DNA from 3 places in the Marinomonas sp. HM11-D genome. Region 1 is predicted to be linked to each of the others. Evidence: predicted binding sites of a transcription regulator. Region 1 holds the regulator's gene; each other region holds the start of a gene.

Region 1 (10,403 bases):
TGTGCAATCGGTTCACGTCAACCTAAGCAGTGCCATTGCCACCATCACTTGGGATCCAAGCATTATCAGTATTCAGCAGATCGCTAAAGAACTGCTGTACATTGGCTATACCGCACAACCTTATTTGCCTGGTGAGCAAGACACACTGCAACGTAAAGAAAAGAAACGTGCCATCATTCGCTTAGGCATCGCCGGCGTTGGCATGATGCAAGTGATGATGAGCGCCATCGCCATGTATGCTGGCGATATGCAAGGTATGGATGATATCTACCGCCAACTGCTACGTTGGATCAGTTTTATCTTTGCTACTCCTGTCGTGCTGTACGCTGGACTGCCGTTCTATCGCGGCGCACTAAGAGATTTAAAAAATCGCCATTTCACCATGGATTTGCCTGTGTCATTGGGAATTTTGCTGGCCTATGCCTCCAGCGTGATGGCGCTGTATTCAGAAACAGGTCATGTGTATTTTGACTCAGTCACCATGTTTATCTTCTTCCTATTAATGGGAAGATTCTTAGAAACCGTGGCACGCTCCTACCGTTTATCAGGCAATCACCACGCATCGCTGACAGCGGTAAAGATACTGCGCGATGACAGCGAGCTCACCATCCCATTGCAACAGCTACAAAGCGGTGATATTGCCATTATCGAGCCAGGACAAACCTTCCCTGTGGATGGCATTTTATTAAGTGATTTCACCAGCGTTGATGAGTCTAGCCTGACGGGGGAATATAGCCCTGTGACCAAGCAGGCTGGTAGCAATATTCACGCTCAAACCGTGAATGTGGACCAGCAAGCACGGCTGCAGGTTACCGAAGTCGGACAAAACACCAAAGCGGCCGCCATTTCGCGCATTACCGAACGTGCTCTTAGTGAAAAACCAAGAGTTGCCATCATAGCTGACAGAGTCGCTCATTATTTTGTTATTGCGGTTTTGATTACCGCTTCTTTAACCTACGGTTTTTGGAGTTGGATGGGGGAAGCCGAAGCCTACTGGATCATGGTCAGCGTACTGGTCGTCACTTGTCCGTGCGCGCTTTCACTGGCAACTCCGGTGGCGTTGACCACGGTGACTAATTCTTTGAAAAGTGCTGGTTTTCTGATTACCCGAGGCCATGTGATCGAAGCTTTAGCAAAGACTCAACATATTGTATTTGATAAAACCGGAACGCTCACTTACGGCAGCTTCTCTATTACACAGGTAGAGTTATTCGACTCTAGCCATTCTAAAGATCAAGTACTGTCTGTGATCAGTGGTTTAGAGCAACATTCAAAACATCCGATTGCCAAAACCTTCCAGCAATTTGCTCCGGCTCACGTTGAACAGATTCAAAACCTTGCTAGTCAAGGCGTCAGCGGCGAATATCAAGGCAAACGCTATTACTTTGGTAACCAGGCCTTATTGGAGTCTATCGGACTTCCTATGGTAACCAGTACCAATACAGGTCAAGCACAGCTCGACCTGTACTTAGCAGGTGACAAACAAGTGCTTGCCAAAATCACGCTGTGTGACGTATTACGTCCTGAAGCGCGCACTGTGATTGAGTCACTGCGTCAACGAGGCATTCGTGTCAGCTTACTAACAGGTGACACAAAGGTATCAGCCCAGAGTATTCTCGAACCAGAGTGGTTCGATGACTTTGAAACCAGCTGTTTGCCCGACCAAAAATGGCATTGGCTCAAAGCGCAATCAAGCAAAGACATTCTGATGGTGGGCGATGGCTTAAATGATGTCCCCGCTCTAGCCGGTGCTACGACCTCATTAGCAATGGGCTCTAGCTCGGATTTGGCAAAGCTGCATGCCGATGCGATTTTATTAAGTGAGCACCTAGGGACAATCCCAACGGCGCTCAAAGCCGCACAACGTTGCCGTAAAATCATCAAACAAAATCTGATCTGGGCGGCTGGCTACAACACTACCCTCTTGCCACTCGCCATCGCCGGCATGATTCCCCCATGGGTTGCGGCAATCGGTATGGCCTTAAGCTCACTGATTGTAGTGGTCAATGCCACCAGACTTAACAAACTGTAGGAACAAACATGGAAAGCCTATTTTTACTCATCCCGATTGCCGCCATTTTTGTGGTGATCGCCGTCATCATTTTTATCTGGGCCGTCAAAGGCGATCAATTTGATGACCTAAATCGCGAAGGCGAGCGCATTCTATTTGAAGACGACGACACGGATAAAAAGTCGTGATTTCTATTTTCTTTAGTGGCTTGTTGATTGGTTTAGCAGGTGCTGGACACTGTTTAGGCATGTGCGGTGGCTTGGCATCGATGCTGTCTGTTGGGCAACACTCTAACGCCCTGAAAATCGTCGCTTACAACCTTGGTCGCATTTGCTCCTACAGCTTATTTACTCTAGTTCTCGCGACGACGCTGCATTTTGGTTTGTCTGAGTACTACAGTGATTTGATGGTGCCATTGCGTACCTTTGCCGGCATTCTGCTGGTGTTTATGGGGCTGTATTTATGCGGTCTCTCGCGTCTGATACTTAAAGTCGAGTCACTTGGCCGCCATATGTGGCGTGTAATACAGCCTGCGGCTAAGGCTTTTCTACCGATTCAAAATCCAGCACAAGCCCTCGCCGCGGGGTTTGTTTGGGGTTGGCTACCATGTGGATTGGTTTACTCGACCGTATTATGGGCGACGTCACTAGGCTCTATCTCACTCTCCATGACGGCCATGCTAGGGTTCGCACTAGGCACCTTACCCGCCATGTTGTTAGCTGGACTCTTCGCGCAACAGCTAAAGACCCTTTGGCAACAACTCTACTTAAAATGGATCTTCGGTGTTCTTATCATCGTCTACGGTTTGTACAGCATTCCCTATTTGAAAAATCTGCTTTCTCACCTTGGATAGTGCCAACAATTGATCTACATCAGCGAGTAAATCAAGGATGCGAGTAAACTCCCATTAGCAATTTTAATAGGAAACGTCGTTATGCTTTGGGACTCCAAACTTATCCAAAAATACAACCTTGCTGGCCCTCGATACACGTCTTACCCAACTGCCCCGCAGTTCACTACCGAGATCAGCAAGATGGAATTGATCGGTAAGATGCTTGAGCCCTCACGATCGCCATTAAGCTTATATTTCCACGTGCCGTTCTGCGCGCATCTTTGTTACTACTGTGCCTGCAATAAAATTGTTACTAAGCAGTACGATAAGGGCGCTGAGTATGTGGAGTTACTCGGTGAAGAAATGCGTTTGCGTGCCTTGATGATTGACCAAGCACGTCCTGTGACACAGCTGCATTTTGGCGGAGGCACGCCGACTTTCCTAAGCGAAGAAAACCTTGAAACCCTGTTTGACAACATTAAAGAACACTTTAATTTGGTCAATGACGGCACTCAAGATTACAGCATTGAAATTGACCCGCGCGAAGTGAACCGTTCAAAACTAGAGCTATTGAAGCGCCTTGGCTTTAACCGTGTCAGCTTGGGTATTCAAGACTTTAATGAAGACGTACAAAAAGCCATTCACCGTACTCAATCACTAGAGTTAGTGACTGAAGTAATGGCTGATGTACGTGACCTTGGTTACCGTTCAGTCAACTTTGATTTGATTTACGGCTTACCAAAGCAAACTTTGGAAGGTTTCAGCGCCACATTGGATAAAGTCATTGCGCTATCGCCTGACCGTATTTCAGTGTTTAACTACGCGCACTTGCCACAGCGTTTCGCACCACAACGACGTATCCTAGAGGAAGACTTACCATCGCCAGATCAGAAATTGGCGTTGTTAAAGTTAAGCATCGATAAACTGACTGATGCAGGCTATGTCTACATTGGTATGGACCATTTTGCCAAACCTGATGATTCCTTAACAAAAGCGCAACAAGAAGGTCACCTGCAGCGCAATTTCCAAGGGTATACTACCCATGCAGAAACCGATTTGTTGGCATTTGGCGTGTCAGCCATCAGCCAAGTTAGCAACGCTTATTTCCAGAACCACACTGACCTGTCGTTATACCAAAACAGCATTGAAAATGGCCAGTTGGCAATTATGAAGGGCTACATCAGTAGTCAGGATGACCGTATTCGTCACGCCGTGATTATGCAGTTGCTGTGTCACAACGAACTCAATAGCCGCGATATCGAGGCTAAATTTGGCATTGATTTTAAAGACTATTTTCAGGATGAATTGAATTCTTTGCACAATTTACAGGAAGATGGTGTTATAACGGTATATTATCAAGACAGTGATGTTCAAATAAAAATTACAGAAGTAGGACGATTACTCGTACGCTGTGTCTGCATGGCGTTTGATAAATACCTAACTTCTAATTCTACTTTTTCAAAAGTTATATAAATTACCCGATCGAGCTCAGGGAGAGTTTCCATGGCAATTTCTAATTCAAACAACCGCTTTAACAGTAAATTGACTTCGCAATGTCAAAACTGCAGCCTAAGCGCACTTTGTTTGCCTATTGCATTGGCGGATGAAGACGTTAACCGCTTAGACCAAATCATCGAACGTAAACGCCCTCTAAAGAAAGGCGAAATCTTATTCCATCAAGGTGAAGAGTTCGATTCTGTATTTGCGGTGCGTACGGGGACTCTTAAAACTTACAACATCACTAACTCTGGCGAAGAACAAATCACAGGTTTCTACTGCCCAAGTGAGTTAGTAGGTCTAAGTGGTATTGATGAGAACCATTACCCTGTTTCTGCTAAAGCACTAGAAACGACTACGGTTTGTGAAATCCCATTTGCACACCTAGAACAACTGTCTTCGCAAATTCCATCGCTTAAACACCAGCTATTCCGTTTGATGAGCCGTAAAATCTGTGACGACCAACAAATGATGGTATTGCTAGGTAAGAAAAACGCCGACGAGAAGGTCGCATCTTTCCTACTGAATCTATCGCACCGTTTCAAAAAGCGTGGCTACTCAGCAACTGCGTTCCGTCTATCCATGTCTCGTGGTGAAATCGGCAACTACCTAGGTCTTGCGGTTGAAACCGTAAGCCGCGTGATGACACGTTTCCAGAAAAATGGCTTGATTGATGTAGATGGCAAAGAGATCTCTATTATTAATCTTCCAGAAATGGAGAAACTAGTCGGTGCCGCTGGCGAATGTGCTACCATTGAGCATGTTTAATTAAGCAGTTATTAAGGTTTACCTATGCTATTTGACGACTTTTACTTTAAGTCTTTAATTCGTACCGTTGAAGATTGGCCAAAGCCAGGTATCAGCTTCCGTGACATCACACCAATCTTTAGCGACCCTAAAGGTCTGCGCATGGTGGTCGATGCGTATGTACACCGTTACATCGACAGTGACATCACGCACATTGCCTGTATCGATGCTCGTGGTTTCTTGATTGCGTCGGTATTGGCTTACGAATTACACAAGCCTTTGGTATTGGTTCGTAAAAAGGGTAAATTGCCAGGCAAAACCATCTCTCAAGCTTACGACTTGGAGTACGGTAGTGCTGAATTAGAAATCCAAGAAGGCGCTGTGCACCAAGGTGCACAAGTGCTTTTATTTGATGATCTGATTGCCACAGGTGGCACCTTAGTTGCAGCCATGACGCTGTTGCAGCAACAAGGCGCCTCTATTAAAGAAGTGGCGGCAATCATCGATCTTCCAGATCTGGGTGGTAGTGCTAAGATCCAGGAAATGGATATTCCTGTATTCGCATTATGTGCATTTGAAGGCGAGTAACTTCCCTTCTCACGCACAATAAAAAAGGTGGCTTAGGCCACCTTTTTTATTGCTTATCGGTTTCAACCACGTCTTAGAACGTAGTTGAAATACCAAGACCAAAGCTCTTGTCCATGTCTGGATCGTCAGAGTAGCTCTCTAGATCCACATGAGTCAGGCCGTAGCGCAAGAATACGCGAGCATTACGCAATGTACGGTATTCACCACGGATTTCCGCTTGGTAAACGCTGTCGATATTTTGGAACGACAAGACTTTAGGTGCGTAGTACAAAGAACCTTGCACGCTGAATCGGTTTGCTTTCGGGAAGGTGTAACGGTAGAAACCACCTAACGCCATTGCCATACCTGCGTTGTCCACATCGTATTCCGTGTCAATCGCCAATAGACGCGCACCTAGACCGATTTGAACAGGATAATCTTTCGCAGTATTGATGTCCTCGATGTGCGCACCGATGTAGCCATATTTGCCATCATCAGAATGGTACATGCCGCCAAGATCCAAAAAGTATTTACCTTGATCAAGACTCACATCAACTTTCACAGCTTCATTATTTAGACTGCCTTCGAATGTGTTCGCTGCACTCGCAGAGAATGATACGGCCGTCCCAAGAACAACTGGTAGAATTTTCTTCATCGACATACTGCTTCCTTTAAAGTTAAAGCTCGATAATATTTAAGCGTTTAAATGCATCTTCCGATTGCTTCAAGCCCTTGAAGTCAAACAGTTCAGTATCCGCCAAATGAGACGGTACCACATTTTGAACTGCTGAGAACATGGTATCCACACGGCCTGGGAATTGTTTATCCCAGCTTTGAAGCATTTCCTTCACAACTTGACGCTGTAGATTTTCCTGAGAGCCACAAAGATTGCAAGGGATGATTGGGAAAGACTTTAGTAAAGAGTATTCCTCAATGTCCGCTTCTTTACAGTACGCCAATGGGCGAATCACTACATGCTTGCCATCATCGCTTAGTAGCTTAGGTGGCATGGATTTCAGCTTACCGCCGAAGAACATGTTCAAAAACAAGGTTTCCAGAATGTCATCACGGTGGTGACCCAACGCAATTTTCGTGGCGCCAATTTCTTCTGCAAAGCCGTAAAGAGAACCACGACGCAAACGTGAACACAGACCACAAGTTGTCTTACCTTCTGGCACCACTTCTTTCACAATGCTGTAGGTGTCTTTTTCCAGAATGTGGTAGTTCACACCGATCTGAGACAAGTATTCAGGCAGGATATGCTCAGGGAAACCAGGTTGTTTCTGGTCCAGGTTCACCGCGATGATTTCAAAACTGATAGGCGCACTGCGTTGCAGGTTCATCAGAATGTCTAGCATGGTGTAAGAGTCCTTACCACCTGATAGACACACCATGACCTTGTCGCCCTCTTCAATCATGTTGAAGTCAGCAATCGCTTGGCCCGTTAGACGGCGGAGGCGTTTTTGAAGCTTGTTCAGCTCAAGTTTTTCTTTACGATCGATCTCAGAAGTCATTCTTTATTACCAAAAAACAGATGCGCGCTATCTTACTACAACCACTTTCGCGAAGCACCCTATGCGCAAGGCTGTAAAGAGTAATTAAAGGAATTTACTTCTTTTTCAAAAAGGTCAGTGGCGCGCGACAACTGCGACAAAGATATTGCGTCCCGCGTTCGGCACGACCATGACGATGGGCGGTAAATTCATGGGTTTGACATTGGCATTGATAGAGAAAGGCATTGCGCACTTTCGGCACCTCAAAATCATGGGTGCGATGGGCTTCCACATTAAATAAATGCTCCATCACTGCAATCCATTCTTTACCGTGGGGGCGCACTTTAGAGCCAAACACCTGATGTACCACAATATGCGCTACTTCATGGGGCACCACATTCTCAATAAACTTCTGTGGATCCTGTTGCAGCATAAAGGTATTAAAACGCATTTCATTACGCTGCAAATAGGCCGTGCCCGCGGTGCGACCGCGCTGCTTAAAGTTATAGCTGGGCTGCTTGAGCTTAATCTTAAAATAACGCTCAGCTTGGCCCATGCATTCTTCAATCTTGGCATCAATTTGTGGCACAAATTGACTTAACGCTAACTTAGTCATGAGTCCCCTTGGCTAAGTTGTTGGTCACAAATAAAGACTCTGCGTTGAGCTTAGTCAGCAACTCTTTGCTCAAGCCAGTAATGCGACTCAAGGATGCTAATGAACTTGGCTTGGCTTCAAACACCTTATGCAATTGCACATCGGACAAGTGCTCTGACACCCGATTAGCAACACTCCAGTGCAACAACTGATGCCAACCGCCTTGGCTGTATTGGCTCAGATCCGTCTCTTTTAGCGCTGGATAAAACCAATCCGAACTGATGATTAGCTGCTCTTCGGCACGCAATACACGACGGCTTTTCTCCGAAAGCGCCACCGCAAACGGTGTCATACTTTGTTGCAGCAAATACCCTTTAGCTAGCAGCAAACGCACCACTGCTTTCCACTGAGTTTCGTCTAACGCTTTGCCTTGGCCAAATAGCGGATGCTGCTCTAAGGTGAAATTGGTCACGCTTTTGATACGTTTGCCCAGTAAGCAATTGATCAAGGATGAAAACGGCACGACACCTTTGGTGTGATATACCAAGCTAAGCAGTTTTTGCGCCGCCACCGTGACATTGTGCTGTTTTGATGGCTGTAAACAGCGATCACAATTCCCACAACTGCCGTCTAAGCTTTCGGAAAAGGCCGACAATAGTGAGCTTCGACGGCAAGCGGTGTGTTCTAAACAATCCATCAAACGCCAAAACTCGTCTTCTAACTGCTCCTGCTTCACAAACTGCCAAGTTTGCAAAATGTCCTGCAGGCCATAGAACAACAGAGCTTGCGCCGGACGTCCATCACGACCGGCACGACCAATCTCCTGAGCATAGTTTTCTAACGATAAGGGTAAATCCATATGCACCACAAAGCGCACATGTTCCAAATCCACGCCCATGCCATAGGCCGTGGTAGCCACCATTACCTGTACCGCTGCGGTGGCAAATTTCTCGTGCGCTTGATCCCGTTCAAACGGTGACAAGCTGGCATGGTAACAAGTGGCTAAAATGCCCTGTTCGTTTAGCCATTGCGCTAGCTCTTCGGTCTTATTACGAGAACGGCAATAAATAATGCCGGGCTGAGCCATGCCGTCTTTCATTAGGAACGACAGCAGCTGCTGCTTGGCACGGCGCTTTTGCGAGACTTGTAAACGAATATTGGGTCGGTTAACGCTTTCGCGCACCACCTTTGGCGAGTTTAATTGCAGCGCCTCGCTGACTTGGGTTTGATTCTCCGGCAACAAGGTACCGGTTAACGCAATCACAGGCGCCTCAGGGAAAATCTCTTTCAAACAACCAAGTTGCGCGTATTCAGGTCGAAATTGACTGCCCCAGCGCAATACACAGTGAGCCTCGTCGATGGCGATACAAGACACATCAATGTCTTCAAGCAAGCCTAGAACACTGGTTTGCAGCAATTTCTCTGGCGACATATAGAGAATTTCCACATCCCCATGACGTAAGCGCCAATAGAGATCGTTCTGCTCGGCACCGTTTTGTGTCGAGTTAAGGAATTCTGCTTTGATGCCCAGCTGCTGCAGCTGAGAGACCTGTTGTTGCATGATCGCAATCAGCGGACTAACCACCAATCCCACCCCCGCGCGCGCCAATGATGCCACTTGGTAGATGGCCGACTTCCCTGCCCCCGTCGGCAGCAAGGCCAGTACATCGTTGCCCTGTAATAAGGATTCAACACAAATCTGTTGTGATCCTATAAAGTCTTGATAACCCAAACGCTGTAACGCATTTTGGGCCAAATCAAGGGCAACGGTATCGATTTTGATCGGCTTGCTCATGGTTTTTTAGTACTGATGTGTTTAAACTGTGTCGCGATTGAATAATAGGAAAACCTAAATGCAACACCAACCTCTTGATGACCTAGAACTTGAAGAACTAGAAAACTTTTTGGACTCTGATGCTGTTCACGAAGATTGCCAGAATTTTGTCATGGCCCACGGTTTTTTAACAGCCCTAGCGATCAGCCCAGAAGCCCCAGCAGCGTCGCAGTGGTTGCCTATCGTATTCGAGGAAACACCGGAGTTTACCTCTGAAAAGGAACAAAAGCACATCGAGAATCTATTGATTCGTCTTTTTGCTGACCTTCAGAAAGAGCTTGAGTCCGAAGATGACTTCCTAGTGCCTTGTGATATCGAAGTGAGCCAGAACCCAGACGAGCTCAGCGAACTGGAAGAATGGGCATCAGGCTTTATGGAAGGTGTGTTCTTCACCGAACGTTACTGGTTTGAGTCTGAAAAAGAAGAGGAAGTGGCGGAGTGCCTACTACCTTTCATGGTGGCATCTGGCCTGTTTGAAGACGAAGAAGTGCAGCAAATCCGCGAAAGCGAGAAGCTGACTCAGTCTTGCATCGATCAGATCCCACAATTGGTCACTGACCTATTCTTGATTCTGCGTACCGAGCCTGAGAAAAAAGCCTTCAAACCTAAGCCACAAAGTAAGGGCAAAGGAAATGCTAAAGGCGGAAAAGGTGGTAGCAAAGGCGGCGCTAAAAAACGCTAATTTGCTCGCCAAGCCGCAGTAAATAAAAAGAAGCCGCATCCGTTACGAATGCGGCTTTTTAATGCTTCCTAAGAAGGGGAAACCGATCCCTCTTAGGCGGTAACTGGCTTAATGGTTACCACCTAACGACTCAAGTGTTTTAATT
Region 2 (10,403 bases), on a different contig from region 1:
CTAAAGCTTGATAGCGGTGATATCAAAGTGAGCCTGAATGACGATGGCTTAGATCAACTTGCCATCAATAATAACCAGCTCGTATTTGGCCCCTTGTCATCGACCTTGTCGAACGGCTCATCGTTGGTCGGCTGGAAAGATCTATCAATCAACAGCTCTAACGTTGCTATGAACGCAGCTGGTACTAGTGCGCAAGTTGAGTCGTTTTTGGTGAATGAGTTCCTTGCCTCTAAACCCAATAGTGAACGCCCGCAACCTGCTTTAGCAGCGTTTGAGAAAATGAGTATTGCCAACATTCGCCTAGAGCCAAAAGGTGTGACCGTTGACAAAGTTGACTTTGATAAGCTGATTGCGGGGATTACCTTAGCCGAAGACCGCTCTATTGCTAACCTAGTGCTTCCGGACTACTTGCAGTCAACACCTGAGCAAGCACAAGACGGCAAAGCAAAAGCCAACACCACAGAGAAAAATAGTGCGACCAAACAAGCTCCCTTCTATACGATCGTACATCAGATTCAGTTGTCGCCTGATTCGCAATTTATCTTCTCCGACAATGGCATCAAGCCTGCACTAAGCCGTGTGCTAGATATTGAGCAACTGACCATCGAAAACCTTAATACGCGTAATCCTGACGAGCAGATGCATCTACAGCTGAAAGCCAAAAATGGTGATTACGCCACCATTGATAGCGACGTTAAGATTTTGCCGTCTGCTAACCGTCTGACCATGGAAGCACAAGCCACCATTCGCGAAGTGGAATTACCACCGGTATCGCCTTATGTGGCCAGCGCATTGGGCTACGATATCCATTCCGGGCAACTGAATATGGACCTCAAACTGAAAGCTAAACAAGGGGTACTAGACGGCAACTCCCATATTGTCTTGCGTCAGTTTGACCTGGGTGGACAGAAAGATAGCAGCGCCCTATTGAAAGCCGGTGCAGTGCCACTTGATCTAGCCATCGATGCGCTAAAAAACCGTGATAACAATATCGTTTTGGATCTACCGATGAAGGGCGACATTGAAAACCCAGACTTTCATTGGCAAAACTTCTTTATGTTGCCGATCCGTCAAGGCTTGATCAAAGCTTCAAGTACTTATTTGATGCAGACCTTCATTCCTTATGCCAACGTGATTACCTTAATCCAGTTTGCTGGAGAACAGGCGCTACGCTTACGGGTTGAACCACTGCAGTTTGCTTTGGATGAAGATGAAATCACGGCCCCAGAGCAAGAAGCCTTTCTAGATCAAATGATCAAACTAATGAAAGATCGTAAAGACTCAGAGCTAAAAGCCTGTGGCGTTTCTGTCGTTCGTGATATCAACGATGAGATGACTCACCAAATGCTGAGTGAAGCAGATCGCGCTTACTTGCTAGACCTAGCTAACCGTCGTGCGGAAACCTTGAAACGTTACTTGGTGGATAATGGCATTCCATCTTCACGGGTGTTCTTGTGCGGCCCATCAATCCACAAAGATAAGAATGCCTTACCGCATATCACCTTTTCTTTCTAAATAAATAAGCCGCTTAATCGCGAAAAAAAAAGCCTCGACACTTTCTGTGACGAGGCTTTTTTAGTTGTGATTGCTAGTTCGGGATTAACGAACGATGGCGACCACAATATCCATAACGTTGGTATTGGTTGGACCTGTGATAAAAATACCACCATGCTCACGCAGGTAAGTGCCCGCATCAGCACGTTTAAGGGCATCGCGCGCACCTTCGATATCTGCTGCCGTAGAGCCGTCAACAATACCGCCCGCTGCGTCCGTAGGACCATCACTACCATCCGTGCCCGCTACCAGCACAAGCACGTCTTTACGACCCACAATATGCTGCGCCAAGCCCAATGCTAGCGCTTGGTTACGACCACCGCTACCAGGGTTCTCTGGCAGTTTCACGGTTGGCTCACCGCCGTAGATGTACACACCGGGCGCGGCTTTCGCAAGCTCTTGGCCAATGCGATCAGACAAAAGCGCCACGTCGTCGTAGAGACATTCTTGGTTATCATTGACCGTAAAGCCAAGCTCTTTCGCTTTCGCAGCCGCAGCCATACGCGCCACTTCGTTGGTAGCAATCAAATCGATACTCGATTTAGATGGGCAACGCTTAGTATCACCAGTACCGGAACCTATGGTGCTGATGCTGTCACCTTCTACGTCAGAAATCGCCAACACGCGCACTTCTGCACCTTTGAAGTTTTCTAGTAGCTTGCCATCTTTGATCAACGACGTTTCTTTACGACGCGTGTTGATCTGACCGATGTTGTAACCCGCCGCCAACATCTGATCAGTAAGCTGTTGCCAATCTTGTAGCGTCACATCGTCCGGCAAGGCTTCTGACAATGCCGAGGCACCACCTGATACCAACAATAGCAGTTGGCTGCCTGGTTGCATCGCTTCTACCGTCGCCAGCATTTGCTTACCCGCATCCAAAGAATGCTGATCTGGCACTGGGTGCGCCGATTCGATCACAGTAACATTCGCAGCATCCCACATGGCTTGTTCCGTGTGGTCGTACTTGGTCACCAATAATGCTGGGCAATCTGTACCAAGCGCCGCTAAAGCGCCCGCACACATACCGCTGGCCGCTTTACCGACAGCAATAATTTGATCTGGCTGGAAACCCTCAAATGCCGATACCGCACGATGTGTCGCATTAAAACCTGCTACCGCATCAATCGCCGACTCAAAAATTTTAATGGCTGATTCTTTATCAAGTGAACTCAAACCTATTCTCCTTCTTTACCTAGAAGATACCAAAACCATTCCATAATTAATAATGGCCTATCTTCTATCACTAAAGGCGGCAATATAAATGCCAACACCTTGGTTAGCTGCCCGAGCAACTTAACCCCACCCTAACCCTCCCCTTAAAGAAACAAGGGGAGGGAACATGAGGCTCCTCCCCCTTGCTAAGGGGGAGGCTGGGAGGGGGTCATAAAAAAGCCGCATCAACAGGACTCACGTCACGGCGTTGATGCGGCTTCTTGAGATATCTATGTGTAACTAGATACTACTAATTAGTTGCCGAATGGACCTTGTAGACCGTTCTGAGCTAGTAGCGTACCGTAGATATTTGAGTTCAACACCATCATTTCAGTGTATTGAGCAACTAGTGCTGCACGCTTGTCTGCGTCTTGAGTTGCGTTGATCGCGCCCCAGTAAGCAGCCAATTGAGTCGCACTGTCAGCAAGTTGCTTGATCTGCTCAGCAGATAGGTTCGCAACAGAGCTAGAGTTTACTTTGCCCACACCGTTAACAGTCTTCGCGCCGCCATCAGTGTAACCAGCTGGTAGATCACCTTTTAAGTTCACTACTTTACGGTACTTGATCACAGATAGAATTTGGTCAACCGCTTGCTTAGCACCTTCTACACGAGAAACGTGCTCAGTGTCTGCTGCAGCGTGTGGTAGAAGCTCCATCTTACCTACGTGTTTTTCGTAGATGTTACGGTATGGAACCATTGGACCAGACAATGCACCAGTCGCTGGATCTTTAAATAGGTCAGCGTCGATTGCAGCGTAGCTGATTTGACCGCTTGCTAGTGCAGCATCAAGAGCTTCGATGTCCACTACTTCACCACGGTCGTAGTTTACTAGTACTGCACCTTGGTTCATTGCAGAGAATACTTCTGCGTTGATGATGTCAGAGTTAGCGAACTTGCCAGTTTCAGCGTTGAATGCACCTAGACCAGTGTGTGGGCTAAGAACATCAGCGTCTTTCGCAGCTTCAACGATGCTAGCAGCGTAAGTGAAACCTTCAGACTCGATCCATTTCTGGTGAGCAGGACGCGCGTAGATAGAAACCTTCATGCCGAATGCAGCACCAAGTTTCGCTACTTCACGACCGATGTTGCCGTAACCAACAACAGCAAGTTTCTTACCTTCAAGCTTAGTTGTTGGAAATTCAGCTAGGTTCTTACCTGTGTCGAAGTCACCCGCAACAACGCGATCGTGCATTGCGCTTACTTGAAGATCTGGAAGAACTTTAAGAAGTGCTTTCATCGCCGCTTGTGCAGTCGCACGAGAGTTGAAGCTTGGCGTGTTCATCAGTGGTGCTACACCACCTTCACCGTTACCGCCGCCCCAGCTAGCAGAACCCATGTTACCAGTACCCGCACCGATACGTACGCCACCTAGTTCGAACTTAGATGCAGCTGGGAAGAATGTCGCAGCAGCGATCACAGCGTCGTATTGACCTTCGCCAGTTTCCGCTAGTAGCTCGTCTTCACGGCTTAGGCTTGGCTGGTAGAAGAAGTGTACTTTACCAGTTTCTAGCTCACCTGCGTCAGCAACAGAACCGAAGTGGAACTCACCGCCTTGAGACTTGATGTAAGCAGCAACTTCAGAACAATCAGCGTTGCCGTCAGCGTCGAATACCATGCCAACTAGGTCAGCGATTAGTACTTTGTAGGCGCGGTTAGCGTCGTCAACACGTACGTCTTCAGAAGAAGATGCAGATACTGCGCTTTCGAAAGACTCGCCTTTCTCAGCTAGGATTTCTTCTAGTACAGCGTTTTTCGCACGTAGGTAGCAGTACTGGATGTTGTCTAGTAGTGCAGTGATGTCTTGTGCAGGACGGATACCACCGATCCAAGCACGGTAGTCACCTGGAGAGCCTGGGAACGCGTTCACGTAACGAGCAACGTCTAGACCTTTTTCGTGTGCACCGTCAGTGTGTGTAATACCTTCGTAACCTAGCATTTGCTTAGATTTCACGATGATACGATTGTGTACGGCAGCATCCGTGATATCTTTGTCAGTCACTTTTAGAAGTGTTACCGCAGCACCACGAGAATCAGCGTTAGATACGCCAAGTTCAAATAGTTCGCTGTTGTCGATCCACTGGTTTACTAGATCACGGTTTGCCTTAGAACGTGCGTTTAGCGTGTATACGTCACCGATCATGCGCTCGTTACGTAGTACCGCGAAAGTCGTTTCAGCAAAAGCAAGCGTACTGAATGTGTTGATGATACCACCCAGCATTTGATCTTTTTCAGCGTCGTAGATTGGACCAAGATCAGTAGTTTTTTCGCTTGATAGAGGCTCTTTAGCGTCACGTGGCACAGCAATTTTAAGCTGACGTGGAATCGCCCAAGAAGGATCTTTTTGGTTCGCATTGATGCGAGCAAGCGCAGGCTTAGTTAGAGAAACGATGAAGTAACCAGAGATACCACCGATTGCCTTTTGGAATGGCATGAACATGTTACATTTCGTCAACACGCCATCAACTAGCTCTTGTGCCCATGGCATAGCGCCTAGAAGAGACGTCGCGTCGATTACCGCGTGGTGCTCTGCTGGGTTCGCATCAACCCACTCAAGTAGGTTACGGATTTCTTGTTCAGTGTAAGTAGTCGCACCAGTTGTCTCGTGGCCTACACCGAAGAATAGTTTAACGCCTTTCTCTAGTAGGAAAGAAGCGCTTGGGATCGCACCTTCGCCTTCAGCGAAGATGATACGGCTTTCGTCACCGTTTGTTGCGTAGCGTTGCAGCTCAGTTAGCTGAGTACCCCAAGACTGACGGAAGAAACCACCTGCTTTACCTTCAACAGATTCAGGCTTAGGCGTGTCAACGTAAACGATTTGAGAAGGATCGTTTGCCGTCATTAGGTGAAGCGCTGCCGCTGTGAAACCACTGTGACCACCACCTAGACCAACAGCCATGCTGTTCGCTTTAGGGAAGCCGAAGTAACGGTGGATTTCACGCATCATGTCGTTTAGGACTTTATCTGCTGGGTAACCACGGTGCATACCACGACCGATTTCAGCCGTTGTAAAGCTACCAATACGGTTGCCTTTATCGTCCAGTTTCGGGTAGTTCTCTTCTAACCATGCATCGAATTCGAAACGTAGTTGACGAGCATCAACTTCGTTCAATGTCATGTCTGTGATAGGGCCTACACCAAAGAATTGGTTGCTAGTGGCCTGTGGAGCGCCGTTTTGAGTTAGAGAAAGCGCACTTTCGCGAGCGGCTTTAATTTGCTCAATAGAAGTCATAAACGTGTTACCTGCAAGATAGTTAAAATGCATACGTACTGGCGTATTATTATTTCTGTCAGTTCAATCGCTCATCTGCTTTTACGCTGGGTCATACTGCTCAGCCTGCGTCAGCGCTCTTGAATCAAACAGATGCTCGCCTTTAGAGAATGCCGTACATCAATTCAATACATGAACTAGTCATTCAGTTTAATATTGTTTAAATGGGTAATAGTTACCTGAAAACGGCAAAATTATGCATTTAATCTACAAGTAGCCTGAAAACGTCAAAAATATGCATTTAATCGATAAGTGACCAAAATCAATTTATCTTATGGATAAGAGGCGTACTCTAGAGCTACAAAGAACGAACAAGGAACATGACAATGCCAATCGAAAACCATAGTCTAGTTAACGAGCTGCCTGAGTACAAAGATCAGATTCACGAACTAAAAATGAGTGACGAGCACTTCCGTCGCCTGTTCGAGGAATACAACTTCCTAACTCACGAAATTGAAAACATCGAAAAAGAGATCGTGCTAGCCAGCACCATGGAAGAAGAAGAGTTCAAAAAGCGCCGCCTTCACTTAAAAGACACACTTTTAGACATGTTGCGCAAAGCCAAGGACGCTGCGACAGCTTAATAAGCCGTCCGAGATAGTAAAAAGCCCACGCTTTGCCGTGGGCTTTTTTGTGTCCATTGACACTAGTTCAATTCCAGCTGTCGCGAACGTCGATCCAATGGCGTATCGATGTGACTCACGTAAATCAGCAATTTTGGTTTAAAGGTATAGCGCTCTAACGCATCGCAGACCCGTTGAATACTCGTGCTGTCCAAGCCATCAAATGGCTCATCCAAAATCATAATCGGCGCGCCACGTAGCAGTATTCTGGCCAGACATAGACGACGCGCTTGGCCTCCGGAAATATCACGCCCCTGCGCGCCCAACAAGGTATGCAAGCCATTGGGTAAGGCCTCCGCCCACTCCCTAAGCCCCAACAAACTGAGCACTTCCATTAACTGGGCATCACTCGCCTGTGGATTACCAAGACGCAAATTGGCCGCCAAACTTTGCTGAAAGATTACCGACTGTTGTGGCAAATAGGCAATCTGACTGCGCCACTTCGGATGATCCGTGATTGCAACGCTGTGGCCGTTTATTAACACAGTGCCACGGTAAGCAAGATCGCCAGCTAAAGCGGCAAGGCAGGTACTTTTGCCAACACCGCTAGCCCCCGTCAGTCGCAGACGCTCGCCACTGTGTAACTGAAACGATACTTTCGGCAAACGCAAAGCGGACAAAGGATCATGAATACCGACAAACTTTTGCAACTCGATGGCTTCAGCGCTCGGCACTGGCGCTACCTCCATCGTCTGATCGACATCCTTCACAGCCAATTGATTTAAGCGTTTCAGGCCCACTTTGGATTGACCTTGTGAAAGCACCGCATTGGCCAAGGGTTGCATTAATTCATTCACCCCAAGCGCGGCTAAGATCAAGGCTACCAGCCAAGCCCCTTTGATCTCAGGGTCTAACGTTACCCCCTGCTCCGTCCAAGACACACTTAACCACAGCAAGGCAATTATCAAACTCACAGTGAACAAATGACTGATCAACTTTTGCGACGATACGACACGCTGTAAGCGCTGCTGTAGCGTCTTTTGTCGTTCATCCAAGGTCGCTAAACGATCGCCATAATGTTGCCAGTGGCCACGAATAGTTAAGGTAATCAGAGCCGAAAAGACCGACATAAAACGACTGCGACGATGCACTGCCAACGCCTGCATACGATATACTGCAGGCAAGGCCAAGCGATTTGCTAACCACAGCATGGCCCACAACTGGAGCACAGCATAAATCAGTACCGGAATGCCTAGCTCTAACTTTATCGATAGTGCCAGCAACAACAATGCGATACAGCCCAATAGTCCATAGATCCAAGGCATAATCACCGCCAACGGCCATTTGATGATCATGTCCACATCGCCCACTAAGCGCTGCAACAGATCACCACGAGTCTGCCGATACACCGAACTTAGAGATGTCTTGACCCGCTGATCCCAAATCCATAAGCGCAAACTGCGCAGCAAACCTAACAGATGATCATGGGAAAAGACCTGTTCACCGTAACGTCCCGCCGTACGTAAGATCGCCATTAAGCGCACCAAAGCGCCTGGGGTAAAAAAGTTAAACACCAACGCCGTGCCCATTGCGCTAGCAAGACCTGCCGCCGATAAAAACCAGCCAGAGATACCCAATAAGGCGACCGCCGCTAAGCTGGCGACAATGCCAATCAAGGTAGCGACTAGCAAACCAAACGGGTTATCAAGTAGTAAGGATTTAAACGTAAGTGATGGGGGTTTGCGCTTCGACATGCACACCTTCCTCTGTCATAAGCCATTGCTGATTCACCCAAATCACAGGGTGTGTATCATGACTAATAATTAGCACCGTCTTGCCGTAGCTGGCTTCATCCAATGTGTTCAGCACCAACTCGGCGGTTTCACTGTCTAAGCTTGAACAAGGCTCATCCAATAGCCAGATGTCGGCTTGACTTAATAATGCACGGGCGATCGACAAACGCTGCATTTGACCGCCTGACAGGCCTGTGCCCGCTTCACTGATGGCGGTATCCCAACCAAAACGCAAGCTGCCGACAAAGTCCCAACATTGAGCTTTGATCAAGGCATTACGTAACGCATCATCAGCACAGTGCCCTAACCCTAATTCTAAGTTTTGACGGATGGTGCCTTGCACCCACTCGGGTGTTTGTGGCAACCAGGCTAAGCGTCGTCGCCATGCCGGCAAGTCATTGACTTTTAAAGGCTCACCTTCGATCAAAAACCTACCCTGAAAATGCTGCTCGAAACCCAGTAGGATAGCCATCAGACTGGATTTCCCCACCCCCGATTGACCTCTTAGCCAGACGCGATCTTTCGCTTTAATTTGTGCGTTCAAATTTGCTAGACGTGTACGACCTGCTTCTGACCAATGCACATATTGAAACTCAATCAGCGGCGTCGCCATCGTCTTGGCCGCCGCAGATTCTGCGACCTTGGTTAAATCCTCTTGATCCGATTGCGTGACTGCCAAGACCTCGGCGATCTGCGTCGCTGCGGCTTCTGCTTTTTGTTTAGCATGGTAGTCATTACCGAGCTGGCGCAGGGGCAAATAAAATTCGGGCGCCAGTAACAGTAAATAAAAGGCCGCAAATAGACTCACCGGTGCCACGCCCACTTGCCATGGTAATTGTTCCAATAAGCCAAGCCCCAAATAGAGAGCGACCATGGCAATGGCTACGGAAGAAAACAACTCAAGAGTCGCGGTCGACAAGAATGCCAAACGCAGCACGCCCATGGTGGTTTTCTGATATTCACTGGCCGTTAGCGACAAGCGCTCGCGCGCGATTTCCGTCTGCTCCAAGCGTTTCAGCTCAGCCATGCCTTGATTGAGATCCATAAACTGATTCGACAGCAGCGACAGCACTTTGAACTGCTTACGGTTGGCATTGGCAGCCTTATGACCGACTAAGATCATAAAGAAGATCACCAAGGGCGCGGTCAGGGCAAAGATAAAAAAGGCAACCCAAGAGACCGGCAACACTGACACCAGAATGGTCAGCGGTACAAAGGTAACCAGAAACACCTGCCCCACATAACGACTGTAATAGTCATCTAGGGCATCGACTTGCTCATAAACACGGGTAGATAAACCCGCATCCTCATCCAGTCCCAAACGCTTTGGCCCGAGATGGGTCAAATGATCGATTAATCGTTTGCGAAGTGAAAAGCGGATATTTCGACTGGCGGTGGCACTCATTTGTTCACGCATGAACTGCAACACAGCCTTTAACAGGAAAGCACCACCCGCTAAGGCGGCGGCCTTGAGAGGCAATTGCCCCTCAAGGACTAGATCAGCAAATACTGTTGCCAAGCCTAAGGCTTGTGCCACGATCGCTAACGCGATTAAGACCCCTAACCATTTCACTGCTTGAAAGCGTCTTTTTTCCACCTGCTGTAAGTCGAAAAGAAACTGCTGTTCTGGCGTCTTAACCCGTTTGCGCATCGCAATAGCCTTAAATCATAAGGTGATTAGCCTTGATTGTCTTACATTGAATCTTCTGGAGATTCACCGTCGTAACCTGAAAACTCAAGCCAGACAGCATTAATGATGCCGAATGAACACGCAAGTAGAACACCCAACACCCAAGCAAAATACCACATAATGACTCCTTAAATTTGGGGCAGGTACCCTGCCCCACTGCATCTTAGTAAAGTGAGTGAGAGTTTTTAGCGATGTGCTCTTTAGTCAAACGACCAAACATCACAAAGTAACTCCATACAGTGTAGGACAATACAATCGGTACGAAGATACAGGCCACCACAAACATGATCATCATAGTGGTTTCACTTGATGTCGCATC
Region 3 (10,403 bases), on a different contig from region 1:
TGGGTGAAGCGGCACTGGCAAGCCATCAATCGCTTTTTCAAGGGACATGTCTTTAGTGGCTTTGTGAATACCATTTAGGAAGGGTAGGTTTTCGTAAATGGTCTTAGTCAGCTGGTACACGTCTTCTTCGGACAAGTCAGCGTTCACCGCTAAGAAGTTAGGCTGCGCCATGGTGTGAATCGCTTTGGCTTGGCCTGGGTAAGTATTCGCAGGGATTTCAAAGCGCGTCCAAAGTTGGAAATTACCGTTGGCTTGTTTGATTTGCTCATCGGTAAAGTCCAGCACGGTAATGTCATCACCTAGGGCGGCGTAAGCACGAGTAATGGCGCTGGTCGGTACGCCAGAGGGAATGTTCATGCCATCAATGGTGCCGTTTTGCATGGCATCGGCAGACGCGGCATAGCCCATATAAGCCATGTCGAGCTTATCCACTGGCACCTGCATGTTATTTAGAATGGTCAAACCAGAACCCTCGGTGCCGGAGTTCTTAGTACCGATAGAAAACTTCTCGCCCGCTAGATTATTCATATCCGAAATGGTGCCGGATTTAGCGTACTCAGCACGGACTACGAATTGCTCAACGTTTTGCCACAGCATAGAGATAGAGCGTAGGTTCTTTTGCGGGCCCTCTTTTTCCATACGGCCGGTGCCGTCCCACGCCCAAGCGCCGTACAAACCTTGCAGGATAGAAAGCTGAGCTTCGTTTTCACGCATCAATTTGATGTTTTCACCAGAACCTGCCGAGTTGATTGCCGAGATCGACATGCCCGTCGTTGGCTCAAGCTTCACTTTGGTAAGCGTCGCTAGGGCAACGCCGACAGGGTAAAACGTACCACCAGTGGATGCAGTCGCGAGCACGTAAGAGCGGTCATCAGCGGCTTGCGCCAGACTCACAGAACCTACGGCTGTACCCATCACCAGTGCGGCACCCATTGCTTTTACTAATGTACGTTTGGTCATCATCATTATGTGTTTCCTATCAGTATTGTTGTTATGTAATAAGAGGACTTTGACAGAGCATCCCCGCTCTCAGTTAACAGAGTATAGGCAAATAAAGTGCAAGTACATTAGCGAATGGTCGTGGGGATGGCCGAATGGCCGAGCGCTGGGAGAAGTGGCGCGCCTTGCCGAGGAGGTGTTGGCAAGGCGCGTAGGGTAGGGGTTACTTCAATAGGGCAGTGTTCTGGGCATTCTCCCAAGAGACCTGTTCGGGCACCTGCTGACTGTCTTCACGGAAGAAGTAAGCATTCTTAGGTTCAGCAAACACGATTTCACCGCGTTTAACCGGATTGCGATCGTATTCCGCATGGCTTAAGTCTGCTTCCCAAATTTGTTCGGCTTGCCATTGGTAGGGCTCAAGCTCCACACGCACTTCGGGACCGATTGGGTTCACGGCAATGACTTTTAATGGCAAATTTGCCACAGCCGTTGCTTCGCTATGCAGCGCCAATTCATGGGAGCGAATGTACAGCTGGCCATTGTTCAGTGGCACATCACTGCTTGGCGCGCTGATCCAAGCTTGGTCGTTGGTTAAACGAGACTGCTCTAGTTTGCCGTCAAACACGTTCACATTGCCCAAGAAATCAAACACAAAGCGGCTGTTGGGCTGAGCGTACAGTTGTGCAGGTTCGTCCACTTGCTCAATGTGCCCGTTGCTCATCACCACAACGCGATCCGACAGCTCTAACGCTTCCTCTTGGTCGTGGGTTACAAACACACTGGTAAAGCCGATTTCATCGTGCAGGCTGCGCAACCAGCGGCGTAGTTCTTTACGCACCTTGGCATCCAGAGCGCCAAATGGCTCATCTAGCAATAAAACATCAGGTTTGGTCGCCAAGGCACGAGCGAGGGCGATACGCTGCTTTTGACCGCCCGATAGCTGTGATGGGTAACGGTTGGCAAGATGGCCTAGTTGCACCATTTCTAACAAATGTTTTACGCGACGTTGGATTTCGGCCTTGTTTGGGCGCTGCTTGGCATCCATGACCTCAAGGCCAAAGGCCACGTTGTCGGCCACTGACATATGGCGGAACAGGGCGTAGTTTTGGAACACAAAGCCCACATGGCGATCACGCACGTGAAGGTTGGTCACATCACGGTCGCCAAATTGAATGCGACCCGAGTCCGCCCCTTCAAGGCCTGCGATGATGCGCAGTAGGGTGGTTTTACCCGAGCCCGATGGGCCTAACAGACCAATCATTTCACCTTCGTCGATGTTCAATGACAACGGTGACAAAGCTTGGAATTGGCCGAATGTTTTGGAGATGTTTTCTAAGCGAATACTCATGTTGTCACCTATTAATGTGTCGATTCTGCTTTATGGGCGCGCTCTTGGCGCCACTCAATAAAGGCTTTGAAAATCAAAGTGATCAAGGCGATCACCGCCAGCAAAGACGCGCTCGCAAACGCCGCCGTGGCTTGGTAATCCTCGTATAGCAATTGAATATGCAGTGGCAGAGTATTGGTTTCGCCACGGATATTGCCGGATACTACCGATACGGCACCGAATTCTCCCACCGCACGTGCGTTGGTCAGAATGACACCGTACAAAAGCGCCCATTTAATATTCGGTAGCGTCACACGACGGAATAACTGCCAACCAGAAGCGCCCAAAATCACCGCCGCTTCTTCGTCTTCTCGGCCTTGTTGTTGCATCAAGGGAATCAACTCACGGGCCACAAACGGACAGGTGACAAACACAGTCACCATAACAATGCCAGGCCATGCGAACATCAGTTGCAGATCATGCTCAAACAGCCACGCGCCGATCCAACCGTTGTTGCCGTACAGCAATAGATACAAAAGGCCTGCTACCACAGGGGAGACCGCAAACGGGATGTCCATTAAGGTCATTAAAAGTTTACGACCTGGGAATTCAAAGCGTGTCACCGACCAAGCCAGCAGCACACCAAACACCAAGTTAATCGGCACTGTCAGTAGCGCGACGAACAGCGTTAAGCCAATGGCGTGCAGTGTGTCAGGATCGCCTAGGCTGTCCCAATAAACGGCCAAACCGTCGACAAAGGCTTGTTGAAAGATACTGATTAAAGGCACCACCAAAAGCACTGCAGTCAGTACCAAAGTTAAGCCAATTAGCGTGTACTTTACCGCGGGGCGATCGCCCACGCGTTGTTGATGACGTTGTCCAGATGCCATGTTATTTCCTCCGAATTAACGTCCGTGCAGGCGTTTCAGATAACGCCCTTGCCAAATATTGATGGCGAACAAAAGTACCAGCGAAGCGATCAATACCACTGAGGCAATGGCGCTTGCGGCAGGGAAGTCGAACTCTTGTAAACGCACAAAGATCATCAACGAAGTAATCTCACTGATGTAAGGCATATTGCCCGCGACAAAAATAACCGCGCCAAATTCACCTAAGCTTCGGGTAAACGACAGCGCCACACCTGTTACCAGTGCGGGCCATAGCGAAGGTAAAATAATGCGTTGAAACACCGACCAATCCGAAGCACCAAGGGTAATGCCTGCTTCTTCTTCCTCGGGTGCCAGTTCTTCCAGTACTGGCTGCACGGTACGTACTACAAAGGGAATACTGGTAAAGGACATCGCTACGACAATGCCTAGAGGCGTGTAAGCCACCTTGATGCCAAGCTCCGCCAGCAGCTGGCCATACCAACCGTTTTCGGCGTAAAGCGTTGCCAAGGTAATACCCGCGACCGCAGTCGGTAGGGCGAAGGGCAAATCTACCAAGGCATCTAAAATACGTTTGCCTGGAAATTCGTAACGCACCAACACCCAAGCCAGTAATAAGCCAAATAAGCCATTAAAAATCGAGGCAATCACCGCTGCCCAAATGGTGACCTTGTAACTGGCCACAACGCGTTCATCGGTAATCACAGACCAGTAATCGGCCCAGCTCATGCCAGCGGTTTGCATGATCAAACCGGTCATGGGTAATAGCAAAATTAAGCTGATAAAAAACAGCGAGCTGCCGAGGCTTAACCCAAAACCGGGTAACACTCGTTTATGGCGAGGCTTGGCGCTAGCAGCGCTTAAGGTGGTGGACATGGCAATCGCTCCTTGGCGAAATCAGTCGAGTCTTTCCAAGTCGTAGAAATGCAAACGCCGGACGTGGTGCGCCCGGCGAGAAAAAGCTAACAAAGTCAGTTGATTAGCGACGCTGAAGCTGGTCTAACTGCTTGCCGTTAGCAAAGATATCTTCCATCGCTTGTGGCCAGCCGCCCGCGATTTCCTCCACTGTTAGCAGTTTCACTTCAGGGAAACGGTCAGCCACTTCCGCTTTCACCACGTCGTTGTGGATACGGTAGTTAAAGCTTGCTAATAGACGCTGGGATTCTTCGCTGTATAGGTAGCTTAGGTACTCAGTCGATACATCAAAGGTACCGTTTTTCTTGGCGTTACGCTCAACTACCGCGACTGGGAACTCCGCTAGGATCGAGGTTTTAGGAACAACTACTTCGTAGTCATCAACGCCGTATTGCTGACGGATGTTATTGACTTCAGATTCGAAAGTAATCAATACGTCACCGATACTACGCTCAACGAATGTGGTGGTTGCGCCGCGACCGCCGGTATCAAAGACCGCAACGTTAGCCAGGAAGGTTTTCAAGAAAGCGTTTTGCGCATCCGTGTTGTCTTTACCGAACTGATCTTGAGCGTAGCCAAGTGCCGCTAGGTAAGTGTAACGACCGTTACCTGAGGTTTTCGGGTTCGGGAAGACCAAGCCCACGTCTTGTTTCGCTAGATCACCCCAGTCATGGATGTTCTTTGGGTTGCCTTTACGAACAAGGAACGCTGTTGTTGAGTAGTAAGGCGAGCTGTTGTTTGGCAGCTTTTGCTTCCAATCAGCAGGCACAAGGTTGCCTCGATCCGCCAAAATTTGCACGTCTGTGACTTGGTTAAAGGTTACCACATCAGCTGGTAGTCCTTGCAGGATTGAGCGTGCTTGCTTAGACGAGCCCGCGTGAGATTGCTTGATTTCAACCGTTTGACCGGTCTTTTCTTCCCAGTGCTTTTGGAACACAGGGTTGTAGCTTGCGAACAGCTCACGGGCGATGTCGTAAGACGTATTTAGGATGGTTTGGTCGGCAGCAGAGGCATTCACTGCAGAGCCAAGTAGTAGCGCGCCGGCTACTGATTTGATCAATTTTAGCTTCGATTTCATGGGGAATACCTGTTTGGTTAGCACCAGTGATTGATTATTGATCGATAGCTTAGTTAAAAGATTTTGTTATTACAAGAATGAAAAATGAAAGATTTTGGAATAAGCGGAATAATGCTGGGTTATGGCTTTAGTCGGCTGGTATGACAGAATTTCGCACGTCAATGTGCATGGATTAAGGATGTTTGGGGTGAGTTAAGGCTGCATTTTGCATTTTTTAGTTGATTACGTTAACTAACCCCCTTGCTCAAAAAAATCATCGAGCTGTGCAAACTATAAAAACTAAAACCACCTTTAACTAGTGGGCAATCCATATCAATGAGGCATCCATGAACACACTATTTCGACGCTCTATTTTAAGCATTGCGCTAACCGGTTTGAGTGCCACGGCAATCGCTGGCACAACCATCAGCGTGACTTCTCAATTACCAGAAACTCACCCAGTGAGCCAAAACTGGATCGACTTTGGTAAATTGATCGAAGAAAAATCGGATGGCGAGCTAAGCATTCAGCTTTTCCCATCGGCACAGCTTTTTAAAGACAAAGAAGTACCTGAAGCCGTGGGCTCAGGTGCGATCAGCGCGGGCACAACATTTATTGGTCGTTTCGCGGGTTCGGTACCTGCGGTAGACGTGATTGCTGTGCCATTTATGTTTAATAGTGAAGATCATATTCGTAAGGTGGTAGCGCCAGGTTCAGAGCTTCGTAAAACCATCGATAGTAAAATCCTAGCAGAAACCGGTGCTCGTGTACTGTGGTGGCAAGCTTTCGGCCGTAACGTATACCTAAGCAACGGTGAGCCAATCGTTGAGCCTGCGGACATCGAAGGTAAGAAAATCCGTACCTACGGTAAAATCCATGGTTGGACCGCAGAGGCTTTGAATGCAGCACCTGCTTTGTTATCTGCATCGGAACAATTTTTGGCGTATCAACAAGGTGTCGTGGATGTCGGCATGACCGCAGTATCGGCTGTTAAATCACGTAAGCTATACGAAGTTATGGATAACATGACGCTGACTTTCGATAGTGCGGTGGAATTCGTGGCAGTTATAAACAATGATTTATACGAAAGCTTGTCTTCGGAAGAACAGCAGATCATTGATGAGGCTGCGAAAACTGTTGAACAGCAGTTACGTGACAAAATTTATGCACAGGAAGCCGCCACTGTAGAAGAAATGAAGGGCTACATGAATGTTGTCGAGCTAACGGATGCCCAGCGTGCTGATTGGCAAAAAGCCACTCAATCGGTAGTGGATCGTTTTGTCCAAGAAACTGGCGCAACTGGTGCGGAAGCGGTCAAAGCGATTCGTTCAGTCCAGTAATCGAACACGCCTGTTATAGCGGCCAGCGAGAAGGGCTGGCCGCGTCGTTTATTATTTCCCTATCAGGAGAAACACATGTTTTTACGTGTGATTGATACGGTTTCCGAATGGACTGGGAAACTGTGTGCTTGGAGCTTTTTTGCGGTGGGTTGTTTTATTACCTATGAAGTAGTGATGCGCTATGTTTTTAATGCGCCGACGATTTGGGTGGATGAAATCAGTCGTGTGTTGATGGTGTGGTCGGTGTATCTCGCCGCAGCCTTCGCCCTTAAGCACAAAGAAATGGTGGTCATTGATCTGGCCTTTCGTACCCCAGGAACACTGGGACGTAAACTGTGTGACAGCTTTGCGATTCTGTTTATGTTTGTCTTCGCCACGTTGGCTTGCTATTTCGGCTTCCAACTGTGGCTGAAATCAGCGCTTGCTGGACACACTACCGATAGTTATTTAGCGCTACCGAAATGGTTTACCCATGCGCCAGTTTGGTTAGGTACGGGCTTATTGACTCTGCAAGGTCTGGCTGAATTGGTGCGTATTTGGACGCAAACACCTGAAGAGCAAACGACACAACAGGGAGCGGCGCATTAATGGAAGCTTTATTTATTCTAGTGGCGCTGTTGGCCCTATTAGTTCTACGCACGCCAGTGGCGTTTGCGCTTGGTGGTTTGGGGATTATTCTATTGGCGCTGAAGGGCTTGCCAATGGTTGGTGTGCCACAGCGTCTATATGGTGCCATGGACAGTTTTGAGCTACTAGCCGTCCCCATGTTCCTATTAATGTCGAATGTGCTATTACGCGGTGGTGTTGGCAAAGATCTGTATTCTGGGGTACAAGCGTGGGTAGGGCATTTACCGGGTGGCCTAGGTGTCGCGACTATTATGTCTTGTACCTTGTTTTCTGCGATTTCCGGCTCTTCGGTGGCGACCGCCGCGACGATCGGTACCATTGCCATTCCAGAAATGATCAAACGTGGCTACGACCGTAAGTTTGTGTTTGGCATGTTAGCCGCTGGCGGTACCTTAGGCATTCTGATCCCGCCATCGATTCCATTGATCATCTATGGCATTGTGTCAGAGTCGTCGATCAAAACATTGTTCCTAGCAGGTGTTGGCCCTGGCTTGTTCTTGGCATTGGCGTTTATTGTCTATGGCGTGTTGTTCTCGCGCTTCTCCAGCCAATATCAAGCCATGCCGAAAGTGGACTGGCCTGAGCGAATTCGAGCGTCTTTAAAAGCATTGCCAACGGTATTGCTGGCAGTGTGTATTATCGGATCGATTTACGCTGGTATTGCCACGCCATCTGAAAGTGCGGGCTTAGGTTTTGTGATTGCCTTAATCATTACCTTTGCCATGGGGCGTATGAACTGGCAACTGCTGAAAGAGAGCGTGGAAAACACTCTAAAAACCACAGTGTTGGTGATGCTGATTGTGGCAGGGGCGAAAGTATTCTCTTATGCCATTACCTTGTACATGTTGCCACAAACCATCAGCATGATTTTAACGCAGAACATTTCCACGCCGGGCTTGTTTATTCTGGCCGTGGGCTTGGTGTTGTTCTTGATTGGCTTCTTCCTTGAAAGTCTATCGATGCTGCTGATCATGGTGCCTGTGTTGTTACCGGCAGTATTAAATATGCACATCGACCCGATCTGGTTCGGCATCTTCTTTGTGGTGTTGATTGAAACCGCTTTGATTACGCCACCGGTGGGTATGAACTTGTTTATCATCCAAGGTGTGGCGAAAGCGTCTCTGGAAGAGGTCTCTAAAGGTGCCTTGCCATTTGCGATCATTATGATCCTAACGGCAGTGTTGCTTTGGTTCTGGCCTGATCTGGCCTTGTACATTCCTTATCAGTTAGCGCGTTAAACCTGCGCTTTGCTGCTGACGTCGATACTGAGACTTACTCAGTATCGACGTCATTTCTTCTAGTTCTTATTCTCATTCACCAAAACGACCGATCTTTACACTTCCTTAAGGAAGCCTGATATGCATCAAGCTATTATCGAGGCTTATAGCGATAATGCTTATCAGATTCACTTGTAAGGTTAGTTCGTTGTCATGGTGTTAGCAGCTCTTCCCAAAGGCCAATTGGCCCACGTCCACAAGGTGGAACATCCACAGTTTGAAATGAAACAGCAGCTGGAAGCGCTTGGCTTTGATGCCGGAGAGTCGGTGTTGTTGGTCAATGTGGCGCCATTTGGTGATCCGCTACAGGTCAAAATCGGCCAAACCTTGGTGTCGATCCACCGTCGTGACGCCGAACATATCCATCTTTGTTCACCTAACTGTCAGGATAATCACTAGATGTCTCTCCATATTACGCTGGTGGGGAATCCCAATACGGGGAAAACCACGCTGTTTAATAAACTGGCAGGGACACGCCAAAAAGTCGGTAACTGGTCCGGTGTGACGGTTGAGTGTAAAACCGGTCATTTCCAAGCCACAGATAAGGTGGCGATGACGGATTTGCCGGGTATTTACAGCTTTGCTAAAGAAACCGGTGGCGCCGATGAATGGGTAGCACGTCGCTTTCTAAAAGGCGAACAATACGATGTCATCATCAATGTGGTGGATGCCACCAACCTGAAACGCAATCTGAAATTAAGCGCCGAATTAGCACAGCTTAATCGCCCTATGATTGTGGTGCTGACCATGACCGATATTGCCGCCAATATGGGGCAGAAGCTCGATTTGGCGCGTTTGGCCTTTAACCTAGGTGTGCCCGTGATTGACGGCCAAGCGTTATCAGTGAAAGCACTGCAGTTGGCCATTGAAGAACAAGCGCAAAACTTACTGGCCGAGCCTTTCTATCAAGCTCCGCGACCGGCGCGGCAGTGGTTAGAAGGCGTGATTGAAAGTCAGCCACCACGTCGCTCCATGACCGATAAAATCGATAGCGTAGTGCTCAACCCTTGGCTTGGCATTCCGCTGTTCTTGTTTGCTATGTACGCTATGTTTGCCATCGCGATTGGTGTTGGCTCCTTGTTTATCGATCCGATCGATACGCTAGCAGGTTATTGGTTTGTCACCTTGCCTAGCCATTGGCTCAGTGTTTGGCAGGCGCCGGATTGGCTGATTACCGTATTAGCCGATGGCATCGGTGGCGGGATTCAGCTGGTGGCGGGCTTTATTCCCGTGATTGGTTTCTTGTACTTGTGCTTAAGTGTGTTGGAAGACAGTGGTTATATGGCCCGTGCGGCCTTTATTGTCGACCGTTTAATGATGTCGATTGGTTTGCCGGGACAGGCGTTTATTCCACTTTTGCTGGGCTTTGGCTGTAATGTGCCATCGATTATGGCGACTCGTAGTTTGACCAATACTCGCCAGCGCATGCTAACCATGGCGATGGCGCCGTTTATGTCTTGTGGTGCCCGTCTAGCGGTATACGCCATGTTTGTGGCGGTGTTCTTTAAAGCCAATGCTGGGCTGATTGTGTTTGGTTTGTACTTGATGGGCATTGTCGTGGCGGTCGGCACGGCTTGGCTGTTTCGCAAGCAACTGTTCCACCATGTACAGGCCAGTGTGTTGATGGAAATGCCTCATTATCACCGTCCGCGTTTAAATAACGTCGGCCTATCGAGCTGGCATAAAATCAAAGGCTTTATTATGCGCGCTGGCAAGACCATTGTTTTGGTCTCGGCGGTGTTAACCGTACTGAACTCGGTGCCATCATGGCGCACGCTGGATGAAGGCGGCAAAGTGTCGGCGCTGGCGGAAGTGGGGCAAGTCATTACACCAGTATTTGAGCCGATTGGGATGGGCTCGGATAACTGGCCTGCTGCGGTGGGTATCTTTACTGGCGTGTTAGCCAAAGAAGCAGTCGTCGGCACCATGGATGCTTTGTATTCCTCGGCGGTGCCTGTTGTGACCGCTGACTATGTGTCGCCATTAGAAAACTTACAGACTGTGGCAAGCGTATTGTGGGCAAACCTTGCGGGC

Evidence for each region. The regulator FNR, encoded in region 1, switches genes on or off when oxygen is low (the NO sensors DNR and NnrR bind a similar motif). The targets are predictions, from matches to a motif close to TTGATNTANATCAA.
Region 2: ACOSVP_RS05860 (HP1242/YdcH family protein) is a predicted target of FNR. The motif match lies at 6,149-6,162, and genes of this name have one in related genera.
Region 3: ACOSVP_RS16145 (FeoA family protein) is a predicted target of FNR. The motif match lies at 8,446-8,459, and genes of this name have one in related genera.

Annotation. Positions count from the first base shown of each region.
Region 1 is NZ_JBMMKT010000002.1:274,756-285,158, reverse strand. Features, by position in the region: gene ACOSVP_RS03735 (heavy metal translocating P-type ATPase) at 1-2,032, shown strand, start outside; gene ccoS (cbb3-type cytochrome oxidase assembly protein CcoS) at 2,041-2,199, shown strand; gene ACOSVP_RS03725 (sulfite exporter TauE/SafE family protein) at 2,196-2,864, shown strand; gene hemN (oxygen-independent coproporphyrinogen III oxidase) at 2,946-4,316, shown strand; gene fnr (fumarate/nitrate reduction transcriptional regulator Fnr) at 4,347-5,108, shown strand; gene ACOSVP_RS03710 (adenine phosphoribosyltransferase) at 5,133-5,675, shown strand; gene ACOSVP_RS03705 (YfaZ family outer membrane protein) at 5,749-6,315, opposite strand; gene ttcA (tRNA 2-thiocytidine(32) synthetase TtcA) at 6,332-7,168, opposite strand; gene ACOSVP_RS03695 (SprT family zinc-dependent metalloprotease) at 7,263-7,763, opposite strand; gene ACOSVP_RS03690 (RecQ family ATP-dependent DNA helicase) at 7,756-9,537, opposite strand; gene ACOSVP_RS03685 (YecA/YgfB family protein) at 9,596-10,258, shown strand; gene ACOSVP_RS03680 (Spy/CpxP family protein refolding chaperone) at 10,367-10,403, opposite strand, start outside.
Region 2 is NZ_JBMMKT010000003.1:278,620-289,022, forward strand. Features, by position in the region: gene ACOSVP_RS05845 (DUF748 domain-containing protein) at 1-1,515, shown strand, start outside; gene ACOSVP_RS05850 (glycerate kinase type-2 family protein) at 1,600-2,730, opposite strand; gene ACOSVP_RS05855 (NAD(P)-dependent oxidoreductase) at 3,024-5,999, opposite strand; gene ACOSVP_RS05860 (HP1242/YdcH family protein) at 6,365-6,622, shown strand; gene ACOSVP_RS05865 (amino acid ABC transporter ATP-binding/permease protein) at 6,685-8,355, opposite strand; gene cydD (thiol reductant ABC exporter subunit CydD) at 8,321-10,045, opposite strand; gene cydX (cytochrome bd-I oxidase subunit CydX) at 10,087-10,203, opposite strand; gene cydB (cytochrome d ubiquinol oxidase subunit II) at 10,248-10,403, opposite strand, start outside.
Region 3 is NZ_JBMMKT010000015.1:7,624-18,026, forward strand. Features, by position in the region: gene ACOSVP_RS16105 (TAXI family TRAP transporter solute-binding subunit) at 1-966, opposite strand, end outside; gene ACOSVP_RS16110 (sulfate/molybdate ABC transporter ATP-binding protein) at 1,163-2,287, opposite strand; gene cysW (sulfate ABC transporter permease subunit CysW) at 2,299-3,156, opposite strand; gene cysT (sulfate/thiosulfate ABC transporter permease CysT) at 3,172-4,029, opposite strand; gene cysP (thiosulfate ABC transporter substrate-binding protein CysP) at 4,133-5,146, opposite strand; gene dctP (TRAP transporter substrate-binding protein DctP) at 5,473-6,465, shown strand; gene ACOSVP_RS16135 (TRAP transporter small permease) at 6,541-7,053, shown strand; gene ACOSVP_RS16140 (TRAP transporter large permease) at 7,053-8,330, shown strand; gene ACOSVP_RS16145 (FeoA family protein) at 8,523-8,768, shown strand; gene feoB (ferrous iron transport protein B) at 8,769-10,403, shown strand, end outside.